4 regions of the Pseudomonas sp. G(2018) genome follow, and region 1 is predicted to be linked to each of the others. Evidence: predicted binding sites of a transcription regulator. Region 1 holds the regulator's gene; each other region holds the start of a gene.
What was found. Region 1 encodes sigma-54, which starts transcription at its own class of promoters, with help from an activator protein. Its sites were predicted from a motif close to ANTGGCATNNANNTTGCTNT; they were not measured.

Region 1 (7,486 bases):
GATCTGCCGGTGATTCGCCGCGTAGGCTTGGGAATGGCAGTCGCCAATGCCGCCAGTTTCGTGCGCGAACACGCCCATGGCATCACCCAGGCCCGCGGCGGCGAAGGTGCCGCCCGCGAATTCTGCGAATTGATCCTGCGCGCCCAGGGCCGCCTCGATGCGGCCAATGCCGCGTACCTGTGAGCCAGACATGCTGAGCAAAAAGATCCGCAACATCCTGGTATTCGGTTGCATCGCGGCGATTTTCGCCGCGGTCGGCTACTGGAACATCAGCCCGGAACGCTTCCTCGACAAGCCTGTTGCGCAAGTCGACAACAGCGCAATCGACTATTACGCCATCAACGCCCACAGCGTGCAGTTCCTGCCGGACGGCAAACTGCAATACGAAATGACGTCGGACAAGGTCGAACACCTCAAAGTCACCGAAGTGACCTTGCTGACCAATCCCGACTTGAACATGTTCCGCGGCACCGAGTTCCCGTGGCACGTCCAGAGCGAAAAGGGCGAAGTCAATCCCGACGGCACACAGGTCGAGCTGATCGATTCGGTACGTATCACGCGTTTCGACGAGAAAAACCGCAGGACCCTGATCACCACCACTCGCATGACAGTGTTCCCGCAGAAGCAATATGCGCAGACCGAGCAACCCGTTAGAATCGACGGCGCTGGCGGCGTATCGACAGGCAACGGAATGAAAGCGTACTTGAAAGAAAGCAGGATACACCTGCTCTCGAACGTAAGAGGACAGTATGAGGCTCGTTAAAACCCTCCCTATTTTGCTCAGTCTGGGCGCAGCACTGGGAAGCGTGAGCGCCTGGGCCCTGCCGGATGACCAACAGCAGCCTATCCGCATTCAGGCCGACGACGCCCAGCTGGACGACAAGAACGGTATCGCCACCTACACGGGCGACGTGATCATCACCCAAGGCTCGATGAAGGTCACCGGCAACAAAGTGACCATGACCCGCGCACCTAACGGCGATATCGATGTGGTGACGTCCGTGGGCAACCTCGCCTACTTCGAACAAGTGCAAACCGCGGGCGATGCCAAGCCGGTTCAAGGCTGGGGCGTGACCATCCAGTATCACGCAACGCAAAACCGCGTCGTGCTGATCGATCGCGCCAAAGTCGTCGACAAGGACAACAACGTCACCCAGGGCGAAAAAATCGTCTACGACACCGTTAAAAAGCTGGCCAGCGCCGGTCGCGCCACAGGCAGCAAAGTCACCGAAGCGCGCCCACGCATCGACATGGTGATCCAGCCGAAAAAGAAAACCGACGAGCAAAAGGCCCAGTAATGGCAACTCTGAAAGCTCAGCATCTGGCCAAGAGCTACAAGAGCCGCCAGGTCGTGCGTGACGTCAGCCTGTCCATCGACAGCGGTCAGATCGTCGGCCTGCTTGGCCCCAACGGCGCCGGCAAGACCACCTGCTTCTACATGATCGTTGGCCTGGTACGGGCCGATCAAGGCCGCGTCCTGATCGACGACCTGGACGTCAGCCACCAGCCTATGCACGGTCGTGCGAAGGCCGGTATCGGCTATCTGCCGCAAGAAGCGTCGATCTTCCGCAAACTGTCGGTGGCCGACAACATCATGGCCATCCTCGAGACCCGCAAGGAACTCGACAAGGCCGATCGTCGTCAGGAGCTGGAAAGCCTGCTGCAGGAGTTCCACATCAGCCACATCCGCGACAACCTCGGTATGAGCCTGTCCGGTGGCGAACGCCGCCGCGTGGAAATCGCCCGCGCACTGGCCACCAACCCGAAATTCATCCTGCTCGACGAACCCTTCGCCGGCGTGGACCCGATTTCGGTGGGCGACATCAAACAGATCATCCACCACCTCAAGGCCAAGGGCATTGGCGTGCTGATCACTGACCACAACGTCCGTGAAACCCTGGATATCTGCGAAACAGCCTACATCGTCAACGATGGCCAACTGATCGCCGAAGGCGACTCCGACACCATCCTGGCCAACGACCTGGTCAAGGAAGTGTACCTGGGCCATGAGTTCCGCCTGTAAGCACTGAAGTGCTGGCTAGTCGACCGAGCGCTTGTCTCGATAAAAAATCAATACTTTTTTATTGTTACAGCGCTCTAGGCAAACACCGCAACTTCGGGCATATAATTTGCTTATGTTTGGCGCTCCGGCGCCCCTGTAGTGGATGGCGCATGTGCGCCGGCGAATAAGGTGTTAAGCCCCTGCCATGAAACCATCGCTAGTCTTGAGAATGGGCCAGCAGCTGACGATGACACCGCAGCTGCAACAGGCCATCCGCCTGCTCCAATTGTCGACCCTGGACCTGCAGCAGGAAATCCAGGAGGCCCTGGAGTCCAATCCGATGCTCGAGCGCCAGGAAGAAGGCGACGACTTCGACAACACGGACCCCTTGGCCGACAACGCCGAACAGAAGCCCAACACCGACATCCAGGAACCCTCCTACCAGGAAAGCGCGCCGACGGTTGATAACCTCGACGAAGGCGACTGGAACGAACGCATCCCCAACGAACTTCCCGTCGATACGGCATGGGAAGACGTCTACCAGACCAGCGCCAGCAGCCTTCCCAGCAACGATGACGACGAGTGGGACTTCACCACCCGCACATCAGCCGGCGAAAGCCTGCAAAGCCACCTGCTCTGGCAATTGAACCTGGCCCCGATGTCCGACACCGACCGGCTGATTGCCGTGACCCTGATCGACTGCATCAACAATCAGGGTTATCTGGACGAAACGCTCGAGGAAATCCTCGAAGCCTTCGATCCGGAACTGGACATCGAACTGGACGAAATCGAAGCCGTCCTGCACCGCATCCAGCAATTCGAACCCGCCGGCATCGGCGCCCGTAACCTGGGTGAATGCCTGCTGCTGCAATTGCGCCAACTGCCAGCCAAAACACCCTGGCTGGCCGAAGCCAAACGCCTGGTCACCGATTACATCGACTTGCTCGGCAGCCGTGACTACAGCCAGCTGATGCGCCGCATGAAGCTCAAGGAAGACGAACTGCGCCAGGTGATCGAACTGGTCCAGAGCCTCAATCCGCGCCCAGGCTCGCAGATCGAGTCTACCGAAGCCGAATATGTGGTCCCCGACGTGATCGTGCGCAAGGACAACGAGCGCTGGCTGGTTGAACTCAATCAGGAGTCGGTGCCACGGCTGCGAGTCAATGCCCAATACGCCGGCTTCGTGCGCCGCGCCGATACCAGTGCCGACAACACCTTCATGCGCAATCAGCTGCAGGAGGCCCGCTGGTTCATCAAGAGCCTGCAAAGCCGCAACGAAACCCTGATGAAAGTAGCCACCCAGATTGTCGAGCATCAGCGCGGTTTCCTGGAGTATGGCGACGAGGCGATGAAGCCGCTGGTCCTGCATGACATCGCTGAAGCGGTCGGCATGCACGAGTCGACGATCTCACGGGTGACCACGCAGAAATTCATGCATACCCCCCGGGGTATCTATGAACTGAAATACTTTTTCTCCAGTCACGTCAGCACCTCCGAAGGCGGCGAATGCTCGTCCACGGCGATCCGCGCGATCATCAAAAAACTGGTTGCTGCGGAAAATCAGAAAAAGCCGTTGAGTGACAGCAAGATCGCTGGTTTACTGGAGGCACAAGGCATTCAGGTGGCTCGCCGCACCGTCGCCAAGTACCGCGAATCCCTCGGGATCGCGCCTTCGAGCGAACGCAAGCGGTTGATGTAGAGCCACGCCACAGCGTTCCAGTGGCAGATCATCGGATCTGCCGCTTTATGCACTGGCAACGAAGGAGAAGCTGTATGCAAGTCAACATCAGTGGACACCAACTGGAAGTGACCGAACCTCTTCGCACCTACATCGGCGAAAAACTCGAACGATTGGAGCGACATTTCGACAAGATCACCAACGTGCAGGTCACGATGACGGTCGAAAAGCTGAAGCAGAAAATCGAAGCCACGCTGCATATTCCCGGCAATGAAGTGGTCGCGAACGCGGAACATACCGATATGTACGCGGCGATCGACGCCTTGACCGACAAGCTGGATAAACAACTCAAAAAGCATAAGGAAAAGACCCAGAGCCTCCTCCAGGGCGCTACCGGTCGTTAACACTCCCAACCCATGATCCGACTTGAAAGCATCCTGACCCCCGGCCGTTCCCTGGTGAACGTGCCGGGCGGCAGCAAAAAGAAAGCCCTCGAGCAAATTGCCAACCTTATCCATCGCGAAGTGCCGGATCTGGAGATGCAAGATGTCTTCGAGGCTTTGATCGCCCGCGAAAAACTCGGCTCGACTGGTTTTGGCAACGGCATAGCCATTCCTCATTGCCGCCTCAAGGGTTGCAACGCGCCCATCAGTGCCTTGATGCACCTGGACGCCCCTATAGATTTCGACGCCATCGACGGCGCCCCGGTTGACCTACTGTTTGTACTACTGGTCCCGGAAGCTGCCACCGATGCGCACCTTGAGTTGTTGCGTCAGATTGCCAGCATGCTCGACCGCAAGGACGTGCGCGACAAACTGCGCAGCGCCCCGAGCAATCAAGCCTTGTATCAGGTTGTCCTGGACGAGCAAAACGGGCAGTAATCATGCGCTTGATCATCGTCAGCGGCCGCTCCGGCTCAGGTAAAAGTACCGCCCTCGATGTACTCGAGGACAACGGCTACTACTGCATCGACAACCTGCCTGCCGGGTTGCTGCCGGAACTGGCCGAACGCGCGTTGATTCATACCGAGCTGTCACAGCCGCTGGTTGCCGTATCCATCGATGCGCGCAACCTGCCAAGCCACCTATCGCGGTTTCCCGAGCTGCTGGAAGAAGTACGCAGCCGTCACATCCAGTGCGATGTGCTGTATCTGGATGCCGACGAAGAAACCCTGCTCAAACGCTTCTCGGAAACCCGCCGTCGCCACCCGCTGAGCAGCGCCAATCGCTCGCTGGCCGAAGCCATCGCGGACGAAACGAACCTGCTCGGCCCCATTGCCGACCTGGCCGATCTCAAGGTCAATACCACCAACCTGAACCTGTATCAGCTGCGCGATACCATCAAGCTGCGCCTGCTGAACCAGCCGGAGCCCGGAACAGCGTTCCTGGTGGAGTCTTTCGGCTTCAAGCGTGGCATGCCGGTCGACGCCGACCTGGTGTTCGATGTGCGCTGCTTGCCCAATCCTTACTGGAAACCGGAGTTACGCGCGCAGTCCGGACTCGATCAGCCGGTTGCCGAGTACCTGGCGGCACAGCCGGATGTCGAAGAGATGTTCCAGGACATCTCCACCTATCTGCTCAAATGGTTACCCCGCTTTGCTGCCAGCAACCGCGCGTATGTCACCATCGCCATCGGTTGCACCGGCGGGCATCACCGCTCTGTCTACCTGACCGAACGTCTGGGCAAGACCCTGCAGCAATCCCTGAAGAACGTCCAGGTCCGCCACCGCGACCTCAGTTAAAGGATTCACATCGCGATGCCTGCTCTGGAAATCGAAATCATCAATAAGCTGGGCTTGCATGCCCGGGCGTCTGCAAAGTTCGTTGGGGTTGCCGGCCAATTCAAGGAATGCACGATCAGGGTTGGACGCACACCAGAATCCACCGTCGACGGCAAAAGCATCATGGCCATGATGATGCTCGCCGCCGGCAAGGGCACCAGAATCCATCTGAGTACGGAAGGCGAACAGGAGCAGGAAGCGATGGATGCGCTGGTGGCCTTGATCAATAACTACTTCGACGAAGGCGAATAACGTCAAAAGATCGCAGCCTGCGGCAGCTCCTGCACCTGATTCGCAGGAGTTGCCGCAGGCTGCGATCTTTTTTACGCTAACGCGGTATCCATCACCATCATCAAACAGAACCCGACCAGCAACCCAAGGCTGGCCAGCCTGTCGTGACCGTGCCGCCGCGACTCGGGAATGACTTCATGGGTGACCACCAGCAACATGGCCCCGGCGGCCAATGCCAGGCCCAAAGGCAACAGCAGCTCGGCCAGGCTCACCAGCCATGCGCACAACAGAGCAAACACCGGCTCGACCAGACCTGACGCGGCACCGATCAGGAATGCCTTGAACCGCGACATCCCTGCCCCGGCCAGAACCAGGGCAATCACCAATCCCTCCGGCACATCCTGCAAGGCAATGCCCATCGATGGCCCAAAGGCGCGCCACCCGATGGGTAGCGCGCCTTTTTTATGCTGCGGCTGGAGGTCAGCTACCGGCGACCGTCATCCGCTCGATCAGCACCGACCCCGTACGAATGTTGCTGCGCAGTTCCAGGTCGTTACCCACGGCAAGGATTTGCTTGAACATATCGCGCATGTTGCCGGCGATGGTCACTTCCTGGACCGCGAACTGGATTTCACCGTTCTCGACCCAGTAACCCGCCGCGCCACGGGAATAATCGCCGGTGACCATGTTCAAACCCTGCCCCATCAGCTCGGTCACCAGCAGTCCACGGCCCATGCGTCGCAGCAAGGCGGCCTGGTCTTCATCACCGTGGGTGACAAACAGGTTATGCACGCCGCCGGCATTAGCGGTACTCGGCATGCCGAGTTTGCGACCGGAGTAGGTGCCGAGGATGTAGGACACCAACTCGCCTTTTTCGACGAATGGCTTGGCGTAGGTTGCCAGGCCATCACCATCGAACGCCGCACTGCCCAGGGCACGCATCAGGTGCGGGCGTTCATCGATGGTCAGCCACTCCGGAAACAGCTTCTGCCCCAGCGTGCCTTCGAGGAACGAGGATTTGCGGTACAGGCTGCCACCGGAAATCGCCGACAGGAAACTGCCGAACAGACCGCCGGCCAGCTCGGCGGAAAACAGCACCGGCACTTCGCAGGTGGGTACCGGACGCGCCCCCAGGCGACTCGCCGCCCGTTGCGCGGCACGCTGGCCGATGCTCACCGGATCCGCCAGCAAATTGCCCTGACGGTTCACGTCGTACCAGTAATCACGCTGCATCTGGCCATCGGCCTCGGCGATCATCACGCAGCTCAGGCTGTGCCGGGTCGATGCATAACCGCCGATAAACCCGTGGCTGTTGCCGTACACACGGCAGCCTTGATGCGTACTCAGGGTAGTGCCATCGGCGTTCTTGATCCGTGCGTCGGCATCGAATGCCGCCGCTTCGCAGAGCAAGGCTTTTTCGATGGCTTGCTCCGGGGTGATGTCCCATTCGTGGAAAAGATCGAAATCCTGCAGGTCCCTGGCCATCAGTGCCGCATCGGCCAGGCCCGAGGCTTCATCTTCAGAGGTGTGTTTGGCGATGGCCAATGCCGCCGCAACGGTTTCACGAATCGCCTCCGGACCACTGGCCGAAGTGCTGGCCGAGCCCTTGCGCTGGCCGACGTACAAGGTGATGCCGAAGCCCTGATCGCGGTTGAATTCAACGGTTTCGACTTCACGCTGGCGCACCGAGGTCGACAGGCCCTGCTCCAGGGATACCGCCACCTCACAGGCACTCGCGCCCTGGCGCTTGGCTTCAGCGATGATCTGCTCGACTTGTTCTTGCAGTGCCGGCAAT
Region 2 (7,486 bases), on a different contig from region 1:
TAACGCGGATCGACGCCGATGCGGTCGGCGGCCTCTTTGGCCATCGGCAGCATGGTGCTGACGAATGCGTCGGCGGAGCTGAAGGCTTTCTTCGCCGGCGCCAAAGGAATCTGGGCGATGGCGCGCCCATGAATCTGCAGGCCGCCGTTGGCAGAGGTTTGTGCATTCGCCAGCCAGTCGCCATTGAACAGCGGACCTGCACCGGTAGGCGTGGCGCGCTCTGGCAACTGCGTCTTGTTGGCTGTTGCGACGGTCGCTGCGGCAGTCGTCGTGGCGGAAGGCACCAGGCCTGCCAGCAAGCGATCGGCCAGTTTCGGCGGCAAAGCCAGGCGACGCTGATTGATCAGTGCCATGTCATTGCGATGCGCGCCCTCGCCGCTCGGCGCACTGACCGAACGCGAAGCCCACAACGGACGCTCGCCATTGACCCGCGACAGCGGCCCGTTAATCGCCACCGTACCGGCGGCCACCGGCGTTTGCGCGGCGGCCTTGGCGGCCTCTTGCTTGGCAGCGGACAACGTTGCCGCTTCACCCGGCGCCAGCGGTTTGTTCTTCGACATCTGGCGCATCAGCACGTCCGCCAACCCGATACCACCACCCTCACGGGACATGGAAACGGCCAGCTGCTGGTCGTACATTTCCTGGTATTGCTTGGCCTCCGCGGTGTTCATCGGATTGTCCTTGCCCAGCGCTTCGGTGGCCGAGCGCATGGACTTGAGCATCTCGCCGAGGAACAGCGATTCGAATTCCTGCGCGACCTTGCGCATGTTCGCGTCACTGTTCTTGTCGCCGACCTTGAGCTGATTCAGACGATTCAGGTCGGAAAACGCACCCGAATCACTGCTGCTCACACGACCGCTCTTGTACATGTCCATGGTCGCCGTCCTCAGATCACAATCAGGTCGGCTTGCAAGGCGCCGGCCTGTTTCAGTGCTTCGAGGATGGCCATCAAGTCACCCGGCGCCGCGCCGACCTGGTTCACCGCACGCACGATTTCGTCGAGGGTGGTGCCCGGGCCGAACTTGAACATCGGTTTGGCTTCCTGCTCGGCATTGACCCGCGAGCGCGGCACGACTGCCGTCTGACCATTGGACAACGGGCCGGGCTGGCTGACGATCGGGTCTTCGGTGATGGTCACCGTCAGGCTGCCGTGAGTGACGGCGGCCGGGGAAACCTTGACATTCTGCCCGATCACGATGGTGCCGGTACGGGAGTTGATGATGACTTTCGCCACCGCCTGGCCCGGATCGATTTCGAGGTTCTCGAGGATCGACAGGTAGTCGACACGCTGGCTCGGATCCAGTGGCGCGGTGACGCGAATCGAACCGCCGTCGATGGCCTGGGCCACGCCAGGGCCGAGCATGTCGTTGATCTTGTCGACGATGCGCTTGGCCGTGGTGAAGTCGGAACGGTTGAGGTTCAGGGTCAGGCTGTTGCCCTGGTTGAAACCGCTCGGCACCGCCCGCTCGACCGACGCACCGCCAGGGATGCGACCGGCCGACGGAACGTTGACAGTGATCTTCGAACCGTCGCGACCTTCGGCATCAAACCCACCGACCACCAGGTTGCCCTGAGCCACGGCGTAGACGTTGCCGTCGATACCCTTGAGCGGCGTCAACAACAACGTACCGCCGCGCAGGCTCTTGGAGTTACCGATGGACGAAACGGTAATGTCGACCTGCTGCCCCGGCTTGGCGAACGGCGGCAGATCGGCACTGATCGACACCGCTGCGACGTTCTTCAACTGCACGTTGCCCGAACCCGGCGGCACCTTGATGCCGAACTGCGAGAGCATGTTGTTGAAGGTCTGCAGGGTGAATGGCGTCTGGGTCGTCTGGTCGCCGGTGCCGTTAAGCCCGACCACCAGGCCGTAACCGATCAATTGGTTGGAACGCACGCCGGAAATGCTGGCGATGTCCTTCAGGCGCTCGGCTTGAACGTTGAAGGCCACGGACAACAAAACAGCGGCCATCATGAGGCTTTTGAAATTCAACGTAGCCACCTAGAAAGGGAACAGCGGGCTGAGGAAGAAACGGTCGAACCAGCCTGGCTGACTCGCATCGGCAAACGAACCGGTGCCCGAATAGGTGATGCGTGCATCGGCGACGCGGGTCGACGACACAGTGTTGTCGGTGGCGATGTCATCGGCGCGAACCAGGCCGGCAATCCGTACCAGCTCATCACCGGTATTGAGCGTCAGCCACTTTTCGCCGCGCACGGCGATGATGCCGTTGGGCAAGACATCGGCGACGGTCACGGTGATCGAACCGGTCAGGCTGTTGCCCTGCCCGGCCTTGCTGTCACCCTTGGTCGCGCGGTCGCCTTCATAGCTGGCACTCAGGCTCAGGTCGTTGCTACCGAACGGGTTGTTGGTGGTGGCGCTGCTACCGAACAGCGAGGTCAGGCCGATGCCGGTCTTGCTGGTCTTGTCGATTTGCGAGTTGGCGTTTTTGCTGGCCTGGGTCTTCTCGTTCAGGGTGATGGTGATGATGTCACCGACCCGGAACGCCTTGCGGTCGGTGTAGAGATTCTGTTCGAACCCGGCCTGATAGATAGAGCCGTTGTTCGCCGCAGCCGGCAGCGGCGTGCGCGGCAACACCGGGGCGTAGTAAGGGTCATTGGGCTTGGGCGTCACAGGCACGCAGCCTGCGAGCGCGGTGATCCCACTCAGTGCCAGAACAGAGACGAAGCGTTTCATGACCCTACCTCACGGTGTTGCAGGCGACCTCATGGCCGCCTCATAGACTTGATTACAGATTCTGCGTTACGAACGAGAGCATCTGGTCGGCGGTGGAGATCACCTTGGAGTTCATCTCGTAGGCGCGCTGGGTGGTGATCATGTTGACCATCTCCTCAACGGTGCTGACGTTGGAGGTTTCCAGGGTGTTCTGCAGCGTGGTACCGAAACCGGCCAGGCCCGGTGTGCCGACTTGTGGCGCACCACTGGCAGCGGTTTCCAGGAACAGGTTGTTACCCACCGCTTGCAAGCCGGCCGGGTTGATGAAGTCGGCGGTTTGCAGGTTGCCGATCACCTGGGAAGCCGGGTTGCCGGCCACGGTGATGGACACGGTGCCGTCTTTACCCACGGTGAAGGTCTGAGCGTCGTTCGGAATGACAATTGCCGGTTCCAGGGCGAAGCCGCTGGCGTTGACGATCTGGCCGTTGGAGTCCAGGTGGAACGTACCGTCACGGGTGTAGGACGTGGTGCCGTCCGGTTGCAGGATCTGGAAGAAACCGCGACCGTCGATGGCCATGTCCAGCGGCTGCTCGGTGGTTTGCAGGCTGCCGGCGTTGAAGTTTTTCTGGGTGCCGACGATGCGCACACCGGTACCCAGTTGCAGACCCGACGGCAGTTCGCTGTCCTGGGTTGACTGGGCGCCTGGCTGACGCTTGATCTGGTAGAGCAGGTCCTGGAACTCGGCGCGGTCACGTTTGAAACCCGTGGTCGACACGTTGGCCAGGTTGTTGGAAATGGTGGTCAGGTTGGTGTCCTGGGCGGACAGACCGGTTTTGGCAACCCATAGAGCCGGAAGCATTCGATTCTCCTCGTGCGCCTGTTTTACGGCGCGACGTTCTGATAATTAGCTGATCTGCAAGACCCGAGCCATGGCCTGGTCGTCTTCTTTGGCGGTGTTCATCATCTTGATGTGCAGCTCGAACTGCTTGGACAAGGCCAGCACCGAGGTCATCTCGTCCACGGCATTGACGTTGCTCGACTCAAGGAAACCGGACACCAGTTTGACGTTGGCATCGGCTTGCGCCGGCTTGCCGTCCTTGGTGTGGATCGAACCGTCCAGGCCCTTGGTCATGTTCTTGATGTCCGGGTTGACCAGCTTGATGCGGTCGACTTCCGCCATGACGCGGGGACCTTCACCCATCGCACGAATGCTGATGGTGCCGTCCTCGCCCACTTCGATCTGCTGCTCGGGCGGCACGGCAATCGGACCGCCATTGCCAATCACCGGCATGCCATTGCCGGCGCGCAACACACCCAGGGCATCAACCACCAGGCTGCCGGTGCGCACGTAGCTTTCACCGCCGTCAGGGTTCTGCACCGCCAGCCAGCCGTTGCCTTGCACGGCGACATCGAGGTCGCGGCCGGTTTCCACCAAAGCGCCCGGAGAGAAGTCGGTGGCCGGGCGTTCGGACATCGCAAAGGCACGCGCCGGAAAGCTGTCACCGAACACCGGCATCGAGCGCGCCTGCTCCAGGTCTTTCTGGAAGCCGTTGGTAGAGATGTTCGCCAGGTTGTTGGCATGAGCCTTTTGCGCCAGTGCATTCTGGCTGGCGCCGGTCATTGCCACATAAAGGTACTTGTCCACAATCTATCCTCTGCCTGCCGGACGTTTGCCGCCCACTGCTGTACTGATGAGCCATAAGCAATTTGCAGACCAACTTGTTTTTTGCAGCGCGAGGCCCGGCAAACAAAGGACTTGAGGGAGTTTTAGGGGATTAGGAGGAATGTGTCAGAGACGAAAAACCGGCGGTGGCATGCCGGAAGGTGGCAAGGCTTGTCCTGGGTGCTGGCAGTGCCGACCTCATCGCGGGCTTGCCCGCGATGAGGTCGGCACAAACTCAGCAAGTGCCAGCTAAGACTCAGACTTCCCGACCTCATACTCGCGCAACTTGTTGGCGATGGTGGTATGGGAAACCCCCAGCCGCTTACCCAATTGCCGACTGCTCGGATGCTCGGAATACAACCGCTCCAGCACCGCTTTCTCAAAGCGCCCGACAATCTCGTCCAGCCCGCCTTCCAGGGAAAAATCACCCAGCGGCTGACGCACGCCATAGTCCGGCAACCGAATGTGTTCAGCCTTGACCGTCCCGCCGTCGCACAGGGAAACCGCCTGGAACAGCACATTTTCCAACTGCCGGACATTGCCCGGCCAATGGTAATGAGTAAGCCGATCCATGGCCGCCGGGGCCAGTTTGGGCAAGGGGCAACCGATCTGTCGGCTGGCCTGGTCGAGGAAGTGTTCCACCAGCGGCGGCAAACCGTCGAGGCACTCACGCAGCGGCGGGATGTGCAGCGACAACACATTCAACCGGTGATACAGGTCCTGACGAAACTCACCGCGGGCGCACAACTCCGATAGATCGACCTGGGTCGCGCAGATCACCCGCACATCAAGATAAACCTCTTCATCGCTGCCGACACGCCGGAAGCAGCCATCCTGCAGGAAGCGCAGCAATTTCACCTGCAAGCGAGGACTCATTTCTCCGACACCGTCGAGAAACAGCGTACCGCCTGCCGTCAGCTCCAGCAGCCCGAGCTTGCCTTCGGCCCGCGCCCCTTCGAAGGCACCGGGGCCGTAGCCGAACAGTTCGGTCTCGGCCATGGATTCCGGCAGGCCGGCGCAGTTGAGCGCCATCAACGGTGATTGCCCGCGCGGGCTGGCCAAATGGCAGGCGCGTGCCAACAACTCTTTGCCGGTCCCGGTTTCCCCTTCTATTAATAGTGGCGCGTCGAGCGGGGCCATGCGCCGGGCTTCTCGCACCACCGCCGCCATCACTTTCGAGCTCTGAAAGATGCTGTCGAAACCGCGCAACTCCTGCTTGCGCACGTTGTAGATGCGTTCCCCAACCCGGTCGGCGCGATGCAGCGTCAGCACGGCACCGGCCATGGCTTCGCTGTCGTCATGTTCCGATTGCAGCGGCGCGATGTCGGCCAGAAACACGTCACCCTTGACCTTGACCCGCAGTCCGTTGATCCGTGATTTATTGGCGCGCACCAGTTCCGGCAAATCAAAGTCTTCGGCATACCGCGACAACGGAATCCCCGGCACTTCATCGACGCGCACACCCAGCAGCTGCGCCGCCGCCCGGTTGGCGGCAACGATGGAACCGCCCATGTCGATCGACAGCACCGGAAACTCAAGGGCGCCCAGCAACGCATTGAGTTCCATGTGCCGACGCTCGCTGGGCATCAGGCCTACACGCTTGACGCCGAAGACTCCGGCAATCGCCTCGAATTTCGGACGCAATGCCTGGAACTGAATGTTGATCAGGTTCGGACAGTGAAGGTAGATCGCATTGCCGTGCTCACCGCCCACTTCACCGCGGGCGACGTTGATGCCGTATTCCACCAACAGATTGAGAATGTCGCGCAGGATGCCGATGCGGTTCTGGCAGTGGACTTTGATACGCATATAAAAGACCTGATAAACGATGATTGACCTGTGGGAGCCAGCCTGCTGGCGATGGCGTCGCATCAGGCTCTGTGTATGTCGAATGTCACACCGCTATCGCCAGCAGGCTGGCTCCCACAGTGTTAGCGCCCGAACTTTTCTGATTAGGTGCTCAGTTAATCGTCAAGATTATGTGACAGGTGAAGGGCTTTTCCCACCCGCCAATCTCAACATCTGCGCGATGACGCCCCGCACGTAACGAAAACTTTACGTTTTTGCCGCATTTTTCCCGCGTAGATCGCGCTTCACTGGCTGCAACGATGCAATTGATGGAGTATTTCTAGGTCCATAGCAGTACATAACAAGAACGAATCCCCTCGCAGGAGAGCAGCATGAAGCAGACGCAATACGTGGCTCGCGAGCCCGATGCGCAAGGTTTTATCGACTACACCGCCGAAGAGCATGCGGTGTGGAACACGCTGATCACTCGCCAACTGAAAGTGGTCGAAGGGCGTGCGTGCCAGGAATACCTGGACGGTATCGAAAAACTCGGTCTGCCCCACGACCGCATTCCGCAACTGGGCGAGATCAATAAGGTTCTCGGTGAAACCACCGGTTGGCAGGTCGCCCGCGTTCCCGCGCTGATCCCTTTCCAGACCTTTTTTGAATTACTCGCCAGCAAACAGTTTCCAGTGGCCACGTTCATTCGCACCCGCGAAGAACTGGATTACCTGCAAGAGCCGGACATTTTCCATGAGATCTTTGGCCACTGCCCGCTGCTGACCAACCCTTGGTTCGCCGAATTTACCCACACTTACGGCAAACTTGGCCTACAGGCTTCCAAGGAAGAACGTGTGTACCTGGCGCGTCTGTACTGGATGACCATCGAGTTCGGCCTGCTCGACACCCCGCAAGGCCAGCGCATCTACGGCGGCGGCATCCTGTCTTCGCCGAAAGAGACCGTGTATTGCCTGTCGGACGAACCTGAGCATCAAGCGTTCGATCCGCTGGAATGCATGCGCACGCCGTACCGCATCGACATCCTGCAACCCCTGTATTTCGTCTTGCCGAACCTCAAGCGCCTGTTCGACCTGGCCCACGAAGACATCATGGGCATGGTCAAGCAAGCCATGCAGATGGGTCTGCACGCGCCGAAATTTCCGCCAAAACCAAAAGCCGCCTGAACCGCTGCTTTTACGATCAAGTGAGTCTGTCAGAACGCCACGCTTTGCTTTAGCGTGGTCACACTGACAGCTGATTTCCATCTATTCGATTTCAGGAATCCATCATGTCCACATTGAACCAAGCCCACTGCGAAGCCTGCCGCGCCGATGCCCCACAAGTCAGCGACGAAGAAC
Region 3 (7,486 bases), on a different contig from region 1:
CGGGAACTCGTGCTGGAGACCGAGCCATTCGTGGCCCCCCACCGGGCGCAACTGACATTGAGCCCGTTGATCACCGACGAAGCGGTACTGGCCCTGCGGCGGATGGAGATGACTGACAGCGAGCGCCTGAAAATCAAGGCCAGCGATGCCCAGGCTGAATATCACGCGGCCCATTCGGCCATGCTCGAACTGATGCGCTCGACGACCTCGGTCGACCCGCTGGTCTGGTCCGAACACCGCGAGCGGCTGCGACAGGCTATCGACCGCAGGGTCTGGGTCCAGCGCGGCTACCTGCTTTCAACAAAATCGTCACGCGTCGAGGACAACAGCCCTCATGAAAAAGGAAATCACTGACTCACAGGAAGAGACGGGCTCTGCCTCCGAGCGGATCGACGCGAAAATCCGCGAACTGAATGATTGGCGCGGCCAGACGCTGGCGCGGGTCCGGGCGCTGGTCAAGCAGGCCGACCCCGGGGTGGTCGAGGAAGTGAAGTGGCGCGGGGTACCCGTGTGGTCGCACGGCGGGATTATCTGCACCGGCGAGACCTACAAGAACGCGGTGAAGATGACCTTCGCCAGGGGCGCCGCGCTGGACGATCCTTCAAAGCTGTTCAACGCCAGCCTGGAAGGCAACACCCGACGTGCGATTGATCTGCATGAAGGTGACATCATCGACGCCGCCGCCCTGAAGGCGCTGATTCTCGCCGCCGTGGCGCTCAATACGTCAACGCGCAAATGAACGGGCGACGTAACCCCTGTAGGAGCGAGCTCGCGATAAACCTGAGAGCGACACGGGCATTCAGACGCCCCGCGTCATCGTTGACGTCCATCGCGAGCGAGCGTGCTCCTACAAGGGGTCAACCATCAGCGGCGTTTCGGCAGCGTCCAGTTTGGCCGGATGAAGTGGCAGGTATAGCCGCTGGGATAGTGTTCCAGATAGTCCTGATGCTCAGGCTCCGCTTCCCAGAACGGTCCGGCAGGCTCGATCTCGGTGACGACCTTGCCGGGCCAAAGGCCGGAGGCTTCGACGTCGGCAACGGTATCTTCAGCGATTTGCCGCTGTTCATCACTCAGGTAATAGAGTGCCGAGCGATAACTCGTACCCAGGTCATTACCCTGGCGATTTTTGGTGGTCGGGTCGTGGATCTGGAAGAAGAATTCGAGAATCTGGCGATAGCTGATCTGCTGTGGGTCAAAGACCACTTCGATCGCTTCGGCGTGGGTGCCATGATTGCGGTAGGTCGCATTGGGCACATCGCCGCCCGAGTAGCCGACCCGCGTGGCCAGCACGCCCGGGTAGCGTCGGAGCAGATCCTGCATACCCCAGAAGCAGCCGCCGGCGAGGATGGCGGTCTCAGTGTTCGTCGTCATGGTGCGCACCTCTTATCAGTGACCGGCCTCGTTGATCGAGGCCGTCAGACCCTCAATGCATTTTGCTGTGATCCATTTTGCTGTGATCCATCGCGCCAAGGGAACGGGCCTGGGCCTCGGCCTTGATCGTCTCTTTCTCGCCCTTGGCGTTTTCCACGGTCAGGGTCAGGGGGACTGTGCTGCCTTCTGCCACCTGGGCGGTCAGGTCCATCAACATGATGTGATAGCCACTGGGATCCAGGCTCACCGGTTTGCCTGCCGGCAACTCGACGGACTCGACCTGCCCCATGCGCATCACATCGTCTTTCATGCTCATCTGGTGGATTTGTACTGTCTTGGCGATCGGTGACTGCACGCTGAGCAACTTGCTGTCCGTGTCGGCCTGCAGGGTCATGAAGGCGCCGGTCGAATGCTGGCCGGCCACCGTGGCGCGAACCCAGGCGTCGTTGACCTGGGTTTGCGCGGACACTTGCCAGGCCAGGCCGATCAGGGACAGGCCCAGCACCAGCTGTTTGATACGGGGTGCGCAAAACGAAGTCATCAGCAGACCTCCATGACGGTGAGCAGGTCTTCTGCGCACTCTTGAGCGGTAAGGGATGCGGACAGGCCCAGGCGCAAATTGCCTCGGGAGTCGAACACGAAGCTGGTCGCGGTGTGGGACAGGGTGTAGGTATCGCCGCTCGGAACCTTTTCGAAGAATACGCCGAACTCCTTGGCGGTGGCGGCGGTTTCTTCCAGCGTGCCGGACAGCGCCTCGAAACTCGGATCGAAGGCCTTGACGTATTTGTCGAGCATTTCGGGCGTGTCGCGCTCGGGGTCCAGGGTGATGAAGATCACTTGCAGGCGTTCGCCATCGCGTCCCATCAGTTTCTTCGCCTGGGCCGCGCGGGCCAGGGTCGTCGGGCAGACGGCCGGGCATTGGGTGAAACCGAAGAAGATCATCGGCATCAGGCCCTGGTAGCTGCCCAGCATCCGGGTCTCGCCTTGGGCGTCCTTAAGCTTGAAGGAACGTCCCATGATCTTGTCGCTCAGATCCTTGCCGTACTTGAACGACAGCTTGCTGCTGTCATCGCAGCCAGCGAGCAGGCCAAGGCTCAGCAGGCCCATGCCGCGCAGGACCGTGCGACGGGTATACAACGTACTCATGGAAAAAAGCTTCCTGTGTAGCAACCGGAAAAACACAGTGCCTGACGGATCAGACGAAAAAAAGCGCAGGGATGTTAACAAACTGTTGCCCTGTGGCGCTCAATCGATCGCCCGCCGGTCCTGCGCCAAAAGGTCGCGGTCCCGGTGCTACACGAAGATACAAATGCCCTGCGCACGGACACATTGCAGATACATCGGCGCGGTTACATGGGGCCATCCAATCCCCCATAGAGAGCATTGCCATGTTCCATAAACTGAAGCAGGTCGCCCGGTTCTTCCGCCAAAGCGCACAGTCAATGGTGGGTGTTCCCGATTACGATAATTACGTAGCGCTCATGGCGGTCAAATCCCCGGGCGAGCCAGTCATGAGTTACGAGGCGTTCTTCCGTGAGCGCCAGGAAGCACGGTTCGGCCGGGGCAAGTGCAATACGCGGTGTTGCTGAACGCCCAGTCGAATCAATGCCTGCAGGAGCCAGGCTTGCCGGCGAAGACGTCCTTGAAAACGCCTTCGCCGGCAAGCCTGGCTCCTACAATAAAAACGATTTCACCCTCGATTTTTTAACGCTGCATGCACTTATATAAAGCGCGAAGCTTGATAGCGTGCACCAGTGCGTAGCGGTTTGCTGATCCATCTTCCCCTCGGCCACGCCCGGCCAGTTGAACACGACTCGCCTTGAAACCCGCCTGAACCGCCGCCCCCCGACCATTTCTCCAGCCCCGATCTTCGACTGGCACAAACCCTGCATTGATCCCCTCAAGCCCCTCTACATAGATGGGCAGCCCGCTCGGTCAACGACGATCGATCAACCGCACAGGTCGTGGGCAATATCGGTGGATCAGGCATGGCCGTCTGGTTTCAACACCGCAAAAGAACAGGCAAAGACGCCTGGAACCGCAAGGTTTCAGGCGTTTTTTTTTGCTTTTTGAACCGTGATGGGCTTGGGCAGGTGTCGTTTATGAATTCCAATGTAGCCACTTTGAACAAACTGCAAACGCTGGTCGTGATCGGCAATGGCATGGTCGGGCATCATTGTGTCGAGCAGTTGATCGAGCGCGGCGCTCTGGGGCGCTATCGCTTGCACGTCTTCAGCGAAGAGCCGATGCGTGCTTACGACCGTGTGCATCTGTCCGAATATTTTACCGGTCGCGATGCCGAGTCGCTGGCGCTGAGTGACGCCTCGCTGTACGAGACGCCCGGCGTCACGTTGCACCTGGGTGTACCGGTGCTGGAAATCGACCGTGCAAGGCGTCAGGTGATCACGGCCCAGGGTTGCGTGCCATACGACAAACTGGTCCTGGCCACCGGCTCTTATCCGTTCGTGCCGCCGATTGACGGCGCCGAAGGCCATTCGCGTCTGGTGTATCGCACCCTGGAAGACCTCGACGCCATCCGTGCCGCGGCAGCCAATGCCCGCCGTGGTGTGGTGGTCGGCGGTGGCTTGCTCGGTCTGGAAGCGGCCAATGCCTTGAAGAGCCTGGGCCTGGAAGCTCATGTAGTGGAATTCGCGCCACGCCTGATGCCGGTGCAACTGGACGATCTGGGTGGTTTGGCGCTCAAGGCGCAGATCGAACGGCTGGGCGTCGGGGTGCATCTGTCCCGCGCCACGCAATCGATCAGTGCGGGCGAGGACTATCGCTATCGCATGAATTTTGCCAACGATGAATTTCTGGAAACCGACCTGGTGGTGTTCTCCGCCGGTATCCGTGCCCAGGATGCGCTGGCCCGCCAGTGTGCGCTGGAGATCGGCCCGCGTGGTGGGGTGGTGATTGACGACACCTGCCTGAGCTGCGACCCGAACATCTACGCCATCGGTGAGTGCGCTTCATGGAACGGCAGCCTGTTCGGCCTGGTCGCCCCCGGCTACCAGATGGCGCGCAGCGTTGCGGCGCGGCTGTGTGAGGACCTTGCCGAGCCGTTCCAGGGCGCCGACATGTCGACCAAGCTCAAACTGCTGGGTGTCGATGTCGGCTCCATCGGCGATGCTCACGCCAATACGCCGGGCGCGCGCAGTTATCAGTTCATCGACGAGACGACCGCCAGCTATCGCCGTCTGGTGGTGGACGCCAGCGGCAAGCAGGTACTCGGTGCGGTGCTGATCGGCGACAACAGCTATTACGACACGCTGCTGCAATACATGCAGAACGCGATTGCCTTGCCATCCGAACCGGCTGCTTTGATCCTGCCATCGTCCGAAGGCGCGCCGACCCTCGGCCCTGGCGCCTTGCCGGAAACGGCCACCGTCTGTTCCTGTCACAACGTCACCAAGGGCGCCATCTGCTCGGCCATTGACGGCGGCTGCACCGATCTGGGCTTGCTCAAGTCGCAGACCAAGGCGTGCACCGGTTGCGGCGGTTGCGCCGGCCTGCTCAAGCAAGTCTTCGAACACGAGTTGATCGCCCGTGGCGTCAGTGTCGACAAGAGCCTGTGCGAGCATTTCGCCTACACCCGTCAGGAGTTGTATGCGCTGGTGCGGGTAGAAGGGGTGATCACCTTCGAAGAGTTGCTGGCCAAACATGGCCGTGGCCACACCGGTTGCGATGTGTGCAAGCCAGCGGTGGGTTCGATCCTGGCGTCGTGCTGGAACCAGCCGATCATGGACCCGTCGCTGGTGCCGTTGCAGGACACCAACGACACCTTCATGGCCAACATGCAGAAAAACGGCACTTACTCAGTCGTGCCGCGCATTCCCGGTGGCGAGATCACTGCCGACAAGCTGATCGCCATCGGTGTGGTGGCGAAGAAATACGACCTCTATACCAAAATCACCGGCGGCCAGCGGATTGACCTGTTCGGCGCCCAGTTGCATCAATTACCGGACATCTGGGGCGAGTTGATTGAAGCGGGCTTCGAGACCGGGCACGCCTACGGCAAATCGACCCGTACGGTGAAATCCTGCGTCGGCAGCACCTGGTGCCGCTACGGCGTGCAGGACAGCGTGCAAATGGCGCTGACCATCGAAGACCGCTACAAGGGCCTGCGCTCGCCGCACAAGCTCAAATTCGCGGTGTCCGGTTGCACCCGTGAATGCGCCGAGGCGCAAAGCAAGGACGTCGGCGTAATCGCCACCGAAAAAGGCTGGAACCTCTACATCGCCGGTAACGGCGGCATGCGCCCGCGTCATGCCGAACTGTTCGCCACCGATCTGGATGACGCGACGCTGATCCGCTACATCGACCGCTTCCTGATGTTCTACATCCGCACCGCCGACAAACTGCAGCGCACTTCGGTGTGGCGCGAAAGCCTGGAGGGTGGCCTTGACTACCTCAAGGACGTGATCATCCACGACAGCCTGGGCCTGGGTGCCGAGCTCGAGTCGCAGATGCAGCTGGTGGTCAACCGTTACGAATGCGAGTGGGCCAACGCCCTCAAGGATCCGGAAAAACTCAAGCGCTTCCGCACCTTCGTCAACGATAAACGCCCGGACCCGGACATTCACTTTGTCCAGGAACGCGGTCAACGGCGCCCGATCATGGCCGCCGAACTCAACCTGATCCCTGTCACCGAGGAGAGCGCCTGATGACTCAGTCCAATACCCAACGCCTTGAAACCGGCTCGTCTGCCCACTGGCAATCGGTGTGCAGCCAGCAGGACCTGGTGAACGACTCTGGTGTAGTGGTGTGGCTGGACGGCGCGCAAGTGGCGCTGTTTTATCTGCCGGGCATCGAGGGCAAAAAACTCTACGCCATCGACAACCACGACCCGCAATCGGGGGCCAATGTCATCGGCCGCGGCCTCGTCGGCAGCATCAAGGGCGACCTGGTGGTGGCATCGCCCATCTACAAACAGCATTTCCGCCTGGAAGACGGCACTTGCCTGGAATACCCGCAACAGCGTCTGCGGGTCTGGCCGGTGCGGTTGAACGAGGGGAGGGTGGAAGTGGGGGTGGTTTGACTTCAAGGTTGGCCTTGTACGCCGATACCGCAGGAGACCGATATGAAAACAGCTGCGCAGTTGCTCAAACTCAAGATCGTTCAGAACCAGCAGGTGCACAGCATCGCACCGGATGCCATGGTGCTTGAGGCCGTGAAGAAAATGGCCGAAAAGAATGTCGGGGCCCTGCCGGTGATTGAAGAGGGCCAGGTAGTTGGCGTGATCAGCGAGCGCGACTATGCACGCAAGGTGGTGTTGCTGGGGCGTTCATCGGTAGGCACGCCGGTCAGGGCGATCATGAGTTCGCCGGTGATCACCGCGGACAGCCAGCAGAGCATCGAACATTGCATGGCGGTCATGACGGACAGCCACCTGCGGCACTTGCCAGTGGTGGAGAACGGCGAGCTGATCGGTTTGCTGTCGATTGGCGATCTGGTCAAGGAAGCCATCGTCGAACAGGCCGACTTGATTCGACAGTTCGAACACTACATTCGCGGGCACTGAAAGCCGCTTTTAATCGAGTGGAGCGCAAAAGGGGATGGATCGGCGCGTTAACGCCGCATCCGCCCTTTTTTGCGTTACGCCGACATCAGAATTTAAACGCCTGTCGTCCTACCAATAGCCATTTCCCGTGCTGCTTCTGCCAGATCTGAAAGTTTTCGATTTCCGTCGGAACCACTTCGGTACCTTTGAGGGCCTGAGCCGAGAAGTGGTGGCGAACCAGCGCGACATCACCGGAAACGGTGATGGTCTGATTCTGCATTTCAAGGGTCTTGAACGCGCTTTTTCCGGTTTCGATGTCGGCGATGAACGCCTGTTTGTCCTGGATCTTGCCACTGGAATGCCCGTAGGTCAGGTTCTCGGCAGTCAGCGCCCGAAGTTGCGCGATGTCCTTGTGCAGCATGGCGTCGGTCAGGTGGTCGACAGCTTGCGCGACGTCTTTGTCGCTTGGCGAGGCTGCCGCTGCCACGTAGCCGCTGAACAGGCAGAGAAAACCGATCAGCACGTTGACTTTTTTCATGGATGCTTCCTTATTGTTGTAGGTTGTCGTACAACCTAGCAGGTTTCTTCTTAAATGGAAGATGGGGGCAGCGATTG
Region 4 (7,486 bases), on a different contig from region 1:
GTCGTTCAAACAATCGGCAAACAAAAACGCCCGGCAATGCCGGGCGTTTTGTATTGACTTGATTAGCGAGCGCGGTAAGTGATGCGCCCTTTGCTCAAGTCATAGGGCGTCAGCTCGACGCGCACTTTGTCACCGGTAAGAATACGAATGTAGTTCTTGCGCATCTTGCCGGAAATATGCGCGGTTACGACGTGCCCATTTTCCAACTCCACGCGAAACATGGTGTTGGGCAGGGTGTCGACGACAGTGCCTTCCATTTCGAAGCTGTCTTCTTTCGACATGCAGTAAAGCCCTCGGTGTCCAGTGAATGGCCCGGTGCAACTGCGCCAGGCAAAAGCGGCGTGCATTGTGCCCGAAAAGTGGGGGGCAAGCCAAGGGGTTTAAGGGTGTGCTCTAGTTCAGAACGACCCAACGCTGGTTAACCAGCAATTCAATGGGGCGATACTGGGTCTTGTAGCTCATTTTTTTGCAGTTCTTGATCCAGTAACCCAGATAGACCGCATCCAGCCCCAGGCGCCGGGCCTCTGTGATTTGCCAGAGGATGGCATAACGCCCCAGGCTGCGACGCTCTTCGTCGGGTTCGTAGAAGGTGTAGACCGCCGACAGACCGTTCGGCAGAAGGTCAGTGACGGCAATCGCCAGCAACCGGCCGTCGAGGCGGAATTCGTAGAACCGGGAAAACGGGAGATCGCGCACCAGGAACGTCGAAAACTGATCGCGACTGGGTGGGTACATGTCGCCGTCGGCATGCCGCTCTTCTATATAACGCTGATAAAGGTCGAAATACTCTTCGCTGAATCCTGGCTTGGCCGGGCGTACCTGCAAGTCGGCGTTGCGCTTGAAAATGCGTTTCTGCTGACGGTTGGGTGTGAATTGCGCAACAGGAATGCGCGCCGGCACGCACGCATTGCAGTTCTGGCAATGAGGGCGATACAAGTGGTCGCCACTGCGACGAAAACCCATTTCCGACAGGTCTGCATAGACATGCACATCCATGGGCTGACTGGGGTCGAGAAACAGGGTCGTGGCCTGCTCCTCGGGCAGATAGCTGCAAGAATGGGGCTGAGTGGCATAAAACTTCAATCGCGCCAACTCGGTCATGATCAACCCTCGGGATAAGCTTTTAATTAGGGGCGTCTCTAAGTGTAAGCCACGCGCGCAAAAGTCGCTCAGCAAACCCAGGTGGCGCGGCTGGGTTGATCCAGATACTGCGCCAGGTAGCCGGCAAATGCGCTGCGGGGAATCGCCCGTGCGCCCAGGCTGTGCAGATGGTCGGTGGGCATCTGGCAGTCGATGAGTACAAAACCCGAGTCTTTCAGATGTCTCACCAGTGTGGCAAAGCCATATTTGGAGGCGTTGTCGGCGCGGCTGAACATGGATTCGCCGAAAAACAGCCGGCCCATCGCCAGGCCGTACAGCCCGCCGACGAGCGTGCCCTGGTCCCAGACCTCCACCGAGTGCGCGAAACCGCGATGATGCAGCTCCAGGTAGGCGTTCTGCATGGCTTCGGTGATCCAGGTGCCATCGGCGTACTCCCGTGGGGCGGCGCAGGCGCGAATGACGGCGGAAAAGTCCTGGTCGAAGGTCACTTGATAACGTTGTTGGCGCAGCAGTTTGTTCAAGCTGCGGGAAACGTGCAGTTCGTCGGGAAACAGGACAGTGCGTGGATCCGGCGACCACCAGAGAATCGGCTGGCCTTCCGAGAACCATGGAAAACAACCGTGACGGTAGGCCTGAATCAGCCGATCGGCAGACAGGTCGCCGCCGGCGGCCAACAGACCGTTGGGGTCGCGCATGGCTTTTTCCAGCGGCGGGAAAGTCAGGGAGTTGCGTTGTAACCAAGTCAGCATGGCGTCCGGGCTTGCAGAAGGGGAGGGCGGTGACGGGCACAATTTGGCCCGTCACTCAGTGTGCCGTCAAACGGCAGGAATGTCGTCGAGGTATTTTTCCGCATCGAGGGCCGCCATGCAGCCGGCCCCGGCGGAGGTGACCGCTTGGCGATAAACGTGATCGGCCACGTCACCGGCGGCAAACACGCCTGCGATGGCGGTCGCGGTGGCATTGCCTTCGCTGCCGCCCAAGACTTGCAGATAACCATCGCGCATTTCCAGCTGATCGACGAACAGGTCGGTATTGGGTTTGTGACCGATGGCGATGAACACGCCGGACAGTGCCAGTTCAGCGGTTTCGCCGGTATGGCTGTCGCGCAGGCGGGCGCCGGTCACGCCGCTGGCATCGCCCAGCACTTCGTCCAGATGCTGGTTCCAGTGCAGGCGGATATTGCCGTTGGCGGCCTTCTCGAAGAGTTTGTCCTGGAGGATTTTCTCCGACCGCAGCTTGTCGCGACGGTGAATCAGATGGACCTCTTTGGCGATGTTCGACAGGTACAGCGCTTCTTCAACCGCCGTGTTGCCGCCGCCAACCACCGCAACCACTTGATTACGGTAAAAGAAGCCGTCACAGGTCGCGCAGGCCGAAACCCCCTTGCCGGCAAATGTTTCTTCCGACGGCAGCCCCAGATATTGCGCCGAGGCGCCGGTGGCAATGATCAGTGCGTCGCAAGTATAAGTACCGCTGTCGCCGGTCAATTCGAACGGGCGCTGTTGCAACTTGGCCGTATGGATGTGGTCGTAAACGATCTGTGTATCGAAGCGCTCGGCGTGTTTTTGCATGCGCTCCATCAGGACCGGGCCGGTGAGTCCTTCGACATCACCTGGCCAGTTATCGACTTCAACGGTGGTGGTGAGCTGGCCACCTGCCTGTATGCCGGTAATGACAACGGGTTTGAGGTTGGCGCGGGCGGCATACACGGCTGCGCTGTAACCGGCGGGGCCGGAACCCAGGATGATCAGGCGGTGATGTTGCGCTTCGCTCATAAAAACACCTCATAAGCCTTTGTCACAAAAGAGAATGCATGCTCCAATTGAGTCGCATGTAATGTGTTTTTGACTATGCTGCATACAAGTGTTTCAAGCATGGCATCGGACGAACAAACCCGTACAATGCCTGGTTGTAACAGCGTTTGTAACTGTGGTTGTAACAGAATAAGCGTGCACCTCGTGTTTATAAAAACCGGGGCACAGTGTTAAAAGTAGACCCGGTTGCGCCTGTTAACTTTTTTACCTGCCTGGATTGGGCAGTTTTTTGGGCTGTTTTTTAGACATTCACCAGATGGACGCGCCGATGGCGCAGGAAAAGAAGCGTTTTGAAGAAATCCACCGAAGCACCCAAAACAGTCGTTCCGCTCTGGCGCCAGCAATTGCACTACCGGCTCAAGGAAGGTGCATTGATCGCCATCGGTGCGTTGTGCCTGTTCCTGATGATGGCCTTGCTGACCTATGGCAAGGACGATCCGGGCTGGAGCCATAACAGCAAGATCGATGACGTGCAGAACTTCGGCGGACCGGCCGGCTCCTACAGCGCCGATATCCTGTTCATGGTGCTCGGTTACTTTGCCTATATCTTCCCGTTGCTGCTGGCGATCAAGGCTTATCAGATTTTCCGTCAGCGCCATGAGCCGTGGCAGTGGAGCGGCTGGCTGTTTTCCTGGCGCCTGATCGGCCTGGTGTTCCTGGTGCTGTCCGGCGCGGCGCTTGCGCATATCCATTTCCATGCCGCGACCGGTCTGCCGGCCGGCGCTGGCGGCGCGCTGGGCGAAAGCCTGGGCGACCTGGCGAAGAACGCGCTGAACATCCAGGGCAGTACGCTGCTGTTCATCGCCCTGTTCCTGTTCGGCCTGACCGTGTTCACCGACCTGTCGTGGTTCAAGGTGATGGACGTCACCGGCAAGATCACCCTTGACCTGTTCGAGCTGTTCCAGGGCGCGGCCAATCGCTGGTGGGCGGCCCGGACCGAGCGCAAGCAGCTGGTCGCGCAATTGCGTGAAGTCGATGATCGCGTGCACGACGTGGTCGCGCCGACCGTGACGGACAAGCGCGAGCAGGCCAAGGTCAAGGAACGCCTGATCGAGCGCGAGCAGGCCCTGAGCAAACACATGTCCGAGCGCGAGAAGCAGGTGCCGCCGGTGATTGCCCCGGCCCCGGTCAAGCCCGCAGCGCCGAGCAAACGCGTGGAAAAGGAGAAACAGGCGCCGCTGTTCGTCGACAGTGCCGTGGAAGGCACCTTGCCGCCGATCTCGATTCTCGATCCCGCGGAAAAGAAACAACTCAATTATTCACCGGAGTCCCTGGCGGCGGTCGGCCACCTGCTGGAAATCAAGCTCAAGGAATTCGGCGTCGAAGTCACCGTCGATTCGATCCATCCGGGTCCGGTGATTACCCGTTACGAAATCCAGCCGGCGGCCGGGGTCAAGGTCAGCCGCATCGCCAACCTCGCCAAGGACCTGGCGCGTTCCCTGGCCGTGACCAGCGTGCGGGTTGTGGAAGTGATTCCCGGCAAGACCACCGTCGGTATCGAGATTCCCAACGAAGACCGACAGATCGTGCGCTTCTCCGAAGTCCTGTCGACCCCCGAGTACGACAACTTCAAGTCGCCGGTCACCCTGGCCCTGGGCCATGACATCGGCGGCAAGCCGGTCATCACCGACCTGGCGAAAATGCCTCACCTGCTGGTGGCCGGTACTACCGGTTCCGGTAAGTCGGTGGGTGTGAACGCGATGATCCTGTCGATCCTGTTCAAGTCCGGCCCGGAAGACGCCAAGCTGATCATGATCGACCCGAAAATGCTGGAACTGTCGATCTACGAAGGCATTCCGCACCTGCTGTGTCCGGTGGTCACCGACATGAAGGACGCGGCCAATGCCCTGCGCTGGAGCGTCGCCGAGATGGAACGGCGCTACAAGCTGATGGCGAAGATGGGCGTGCGAAACCTGTCGGGCTTCAATGCCAAGGTCAAGGAAGCCCAGGACGCCGGCGAGCCGTTGAGCGATCCGCTGTACAAACGCGAAAGCATCCACGACGAAGCGCCGCTGCTGCAGAAGCTGCCGACCATCGTTGTGGTCGTGGACGAATTCGCCGACATGATGATGATCGTCGGCAAGAAGGTTGAAGAGTTGATCGCCCGTATCGCCCAGAAGGCGCGGGCGGCCGGTATCCACTTGATCCTCGCGACCCAGCGGCCGTCGGTGGATGTGATCACCGGTCTGATCAAGGCCAACATCCCGACCCGCATGGCGTTCCAGGTGTCGAGCAAGATCGACTCCCGGACCATCATCGACCAGGGTGGCGCTGAACAATTGCTGGGTCACGGTGACATGCTGTACATGCCGCCCGGCACCAGTCTGCCGATCCGTGTCCACGGTGCCTTCGTCTCCGATGACGAGGTTCACCGGGTGGTGGAAGCCTGGAAACTGCGCGGCGCGCCGGAGTATAACGACGACATTCTCAACGGTGTCGAAGAGGCCGGCAGTGGCTTTGAAGGCAGCAGCGGGGGTGGCGATGGCGATGACCCTGAAGCCGACGCGCTGTACGACGAAGCGGTGCAGTTCGTTCTGGAAAGCCGACGCGCCTCCATTTCCGCGGTTCAGCGCAAGCTGAAAATCGGCTACAACCGTGCTGCGCGCATGATCGAAGCCATGGAAATGGCCGGTGTCGTGACGTCGATGAACACCAACGGTTCGCGTGAAGTCCTGGCCCCTGGCCCGGTACGCGACTGACCTGATATTGAAAGGGCGGCGCTCTCGGGCGCCACCCGCACTCCCACGAATGTTATGAGGACTCCCATGCGTCTTATCCGCATGCTGTTGCTGCCGGTACTGGCTTTGACCACGCTCTCGGCCCACGCCGACGACAAGGACGTGGCGCGTCTGACTCAGTTGCTGGAAAAATCCCAGACCTTGACCGCGCGTTTCTCCCAGTTGACCCTCGACGGCACCGGCACCCAATTGCAGGAAACCGCCGGTCAGATGTCCCTGCAGCGTCCGGGCCTGTTTTACTGGCACACCGACGCACCGCAAGAGCAATTGATGGTGTCCGATGGCAAGAAGGTTTCCCTGTGGGACCCGGACCTGGAGCAGGTCACCATCAAGAATCTCGATCAGCGCCTGACCCAGACGCCAGCGCTGCTGTTGTCCGGTGACGTGTCCAAGATCAGCCAGAGCTTCGACATCAGCGCCAAGGAAGCCGGTGGCGTGATCGACTTCATCCTGAAGCCGAAAACCAAGGACACCCTGTTCGACAGCCTGCGCCTGTCGTTCCGCAATGGCCTGGTCAATGATATGCAGCTGATCGACAGCGTCGGCCAGCGCACCAATATCCTGTTCACCGGTGTGAAGGCCAACGAGCCGATCCCGGCCTCCAAATTCAAGTTCGACATCCCCAAGGGTGCCGATGTGATCCAGGAATAAAGAACACTCACACAAAACCTGTGGGAGCGAGCCTGCTCGCGAAGACGTCGGCACATTCAGCATTAATGTGACGGATACACCGCTTTTGCGAGCAGGCTCGCTCCCACAGGGATCTGCCAGGCATCAGGACTCAGTGAGGTTTTAACAGCTTGTGATGGACCTGTTTCGCAGCACCCCGATCGCTCAACCCTTGGCCGCCCGTCTGCGTGCGGCCAATCTGGATGAGTACGTCGGTCAGGAACACGTACTCGCTCGCGGCAAGCCCTTGCGCGAAGCCCTGGAGCAGGGTGCCCTGCATTCGATGATTTTCTGGGGGCCGCCGGGGGTGGGCAAGACCACGCTGGCGCGATTGCTGGCGGAAGTCTCGGAAGCGCATTTTGAAACGGTGTCGGCGGTCCTGGCGGGGGTCAAGGAAATCCGTCAGGCGGTGGAAATCGCCAAGCAGCAGGCGGCGCAGTACGGCCGGCGCACGATTCTGTTCGTCGACGAAGTGCACCGTTTCAACAAATCCCAACAGGATGCTTTCCTGCCCTACGTCGAGGACGGCACGCTGATTTTCATCGGCGCAACCACCGAAAATCCGTCCTTCGAACTCAACAACGCCTTGTTGTCCCGTGCCCGGGTTTATGTACTCAAAAGCCTCGATGAAACGGCGCTGCGCAAACTGGTGCATCGCGCGCTCACCGAAGAGCGCGGCCTGGGTAAACGCAACCTGACCCTCAGCGATGAAGGCTTTCAGATGTTGTTGTCGGCTGCCGATGGCGATGGCCGGCGCCTGCTCAATCTGCTGGAAAACGCCTCCGACCTGGCCGAAGACAACAGCGAGATCGGCGTCGAACTGCTGCAAAGTCTGTTGGGCGATACCCGTCGGCGTTTCGACAAGGGCGGCGAAGCCTTTTACGACCAGATTTCCGCGCTGCATAAGTCGGTGCGCGGCTCCAACCCCGACGGCGCGCTGTACTGGTTCGCGCGGATGATCGACGGTGGCTGCGATCCGCTGTACCTGGCCCGGCGCGTTGTACGCATGGCCAGTGAAGACATCGGTAACGCCGATCCGCGCGCGCTGAGCCTGTGTCTGGCGGCATGGGAAGTGCAGGAACGCCTCGGCAGCCCCGAGGGCGAACTGGCGGTGGCCCAGGCCATTACCTATCTGGCCTGCGCGCCGAAAAGCAACGCCGTGTA

Region 2: the regulator sigma-54 is predicted to act here: its motif matches at 4,377-4,396, upstream of FFS64_RS10725 (flagellar basal body rod protein FlgF).
Region 3: the regulator sigma-54 is predicted to act here: its motif matches at 3,245-3,264, upstream of nirB (nitrite reductase large subunit NirB).
Region 4: the regulator sigma-54 is predicted to act here: its motif matches at 2,927-2,946, upstream of FFS64_RS13080 (DNA translocase FtsK).

What each region holds. Positions count from the first base shown of each region.
Region 1 covers NZ_SCOO01000015.1:57,692-65,177, reverse strand. The annotation lists gene FFS64_RS16240 (HAD family hydrolase) at 1-183, shown strand, start outside; gene lptC (LPS export ABC transporter periplasmic protein LptC) at 191-763, shown strand; gene lptA (lipopolysaccharide transport periplasmic protein LptA) at 750-1,298, shown strand; gene lptB (LPS export ABC transporter ATP-binding protein) at 1,298-2,023, shown strand; gene FFS64_RS16220 (RNA polymerase factor sigma-54) at 2,208-3,701, shown strand; gene hpf (ribosome hibernation-promoting factor, HPF/YfiA family) at 3,776-4,084, shown strand; gene ptsN (PTS IIA-like nitrogen regulatory protein PtsN) at 4,097-4,561, shown strand; gene rapZ (RNase adapter RapZ) at 4,564-5,421, shown strand; gene FFS64_RS16200 (HPr family phosphocarrier protein) at 5,437-5,712, shown strand; partial or broken gene FFS64_RS16195 (ZIP family metal transporter) at 5,784-6,125, opposite strand; gene pmbA (metalloprotease PmbA) at 6,172-7,486, opposite strand, start outside.
Region 2 covers NZ_SCOO01000008.1:80,786-88,271, reverse strand. The annotation lists gene flgJ (flagellar assembly peptidoglycan hydrolase FlgJ) at 1-875, opposite strand, end outside; gene FFS64_RS10740 (flagellar basal body P-ring protein FlgI) at 887-1,975, opposite strand; gene flgH (flagellar basal body L-ring protein FlgH) at 2,003-2,698, opposite strand; gene flgG (flagellar basal-body rod protein FlgG) at 2,751-3,536, opposite strand; gene FFS64_RS10725 (flagellar basal body rod protein FlgF) at 3,582-4,322, opposite strand; gene FFS64_RS10720 (sigma-54-dependent transcriptional regulator) at 4,590-6,149, opposite strand; gene phhA (phenylalanine 4-monooxygenase) at 6,521-7,312, shown strand; gene FFS64_RS10710 (4a-hydroxytetrahydrobiopterin dehydratase) at 7,417-7,486, shown strand, end outside.
Region 3 covers NZ_SCOO01000017.1:37,129-44,614, forward strand. The annotation lists gene FFS64_RS17340 (hypothetical protein) at 1-354, shown strand, start outside; gene FFS64_RS17345 (DUF1801 domain-containing protein) at 335-739, shown strand; gene msrA (peptide-methionine (S)-S-oxide reductase MsrA) at 865-1,371, opposite strand; gene FFS64_RS17355 (copper chaperone PCu(A)C) at 1,424-1,912, opposite strand; gene FFS64_RS17360 (SCO family protein) at 1,912-2,517, opposite strand; gene FFS64_RS17365 (YbdD/YjiX family protein) at 2,760-2,960, shown strand; gene nirB (nitrite reductase large subunit NirB) at 3,474-6,035, shown strand; gene nirD (nitrite reductase small subunit NirD) at 6,035-6,409, shown strand; gene FFS64_RS17380 (CBS domain-containing protein) at 6,452-6,892, shown strand; gene FFS64_RS17385 (nuclear transport factor 2 family protein) at 6,978-7,409, opposite strand.
Region 4 covers NZ_SCOO01000010.1:108,014-115,499, reverse strand. The annotation lists gene infA (translation initiation factor IF-1) at 63-281, opposite strand; gene FFS64_RS13095 (arginyltransferase) at 394-1,101, opposite strand; gene aat (leucyl/phenylalanyl-tRNA--protein transferase) at 1,170-1,850, opposite strand; gene trxB (thioredoxin-disulfide reductase) at 1,917-2,876, opposite strand; gene FFS64_RS13080 (DNA translocase FtsK) at 3,206-5,614, shown strand; gene lolA (outer membrane lipoprotein chaperone LolA) at 5,681-6,304, shown strand; gene FFS64_RS13070 (replication-associated recombination protein A) at 6,459-7,486, shown strand, end outside.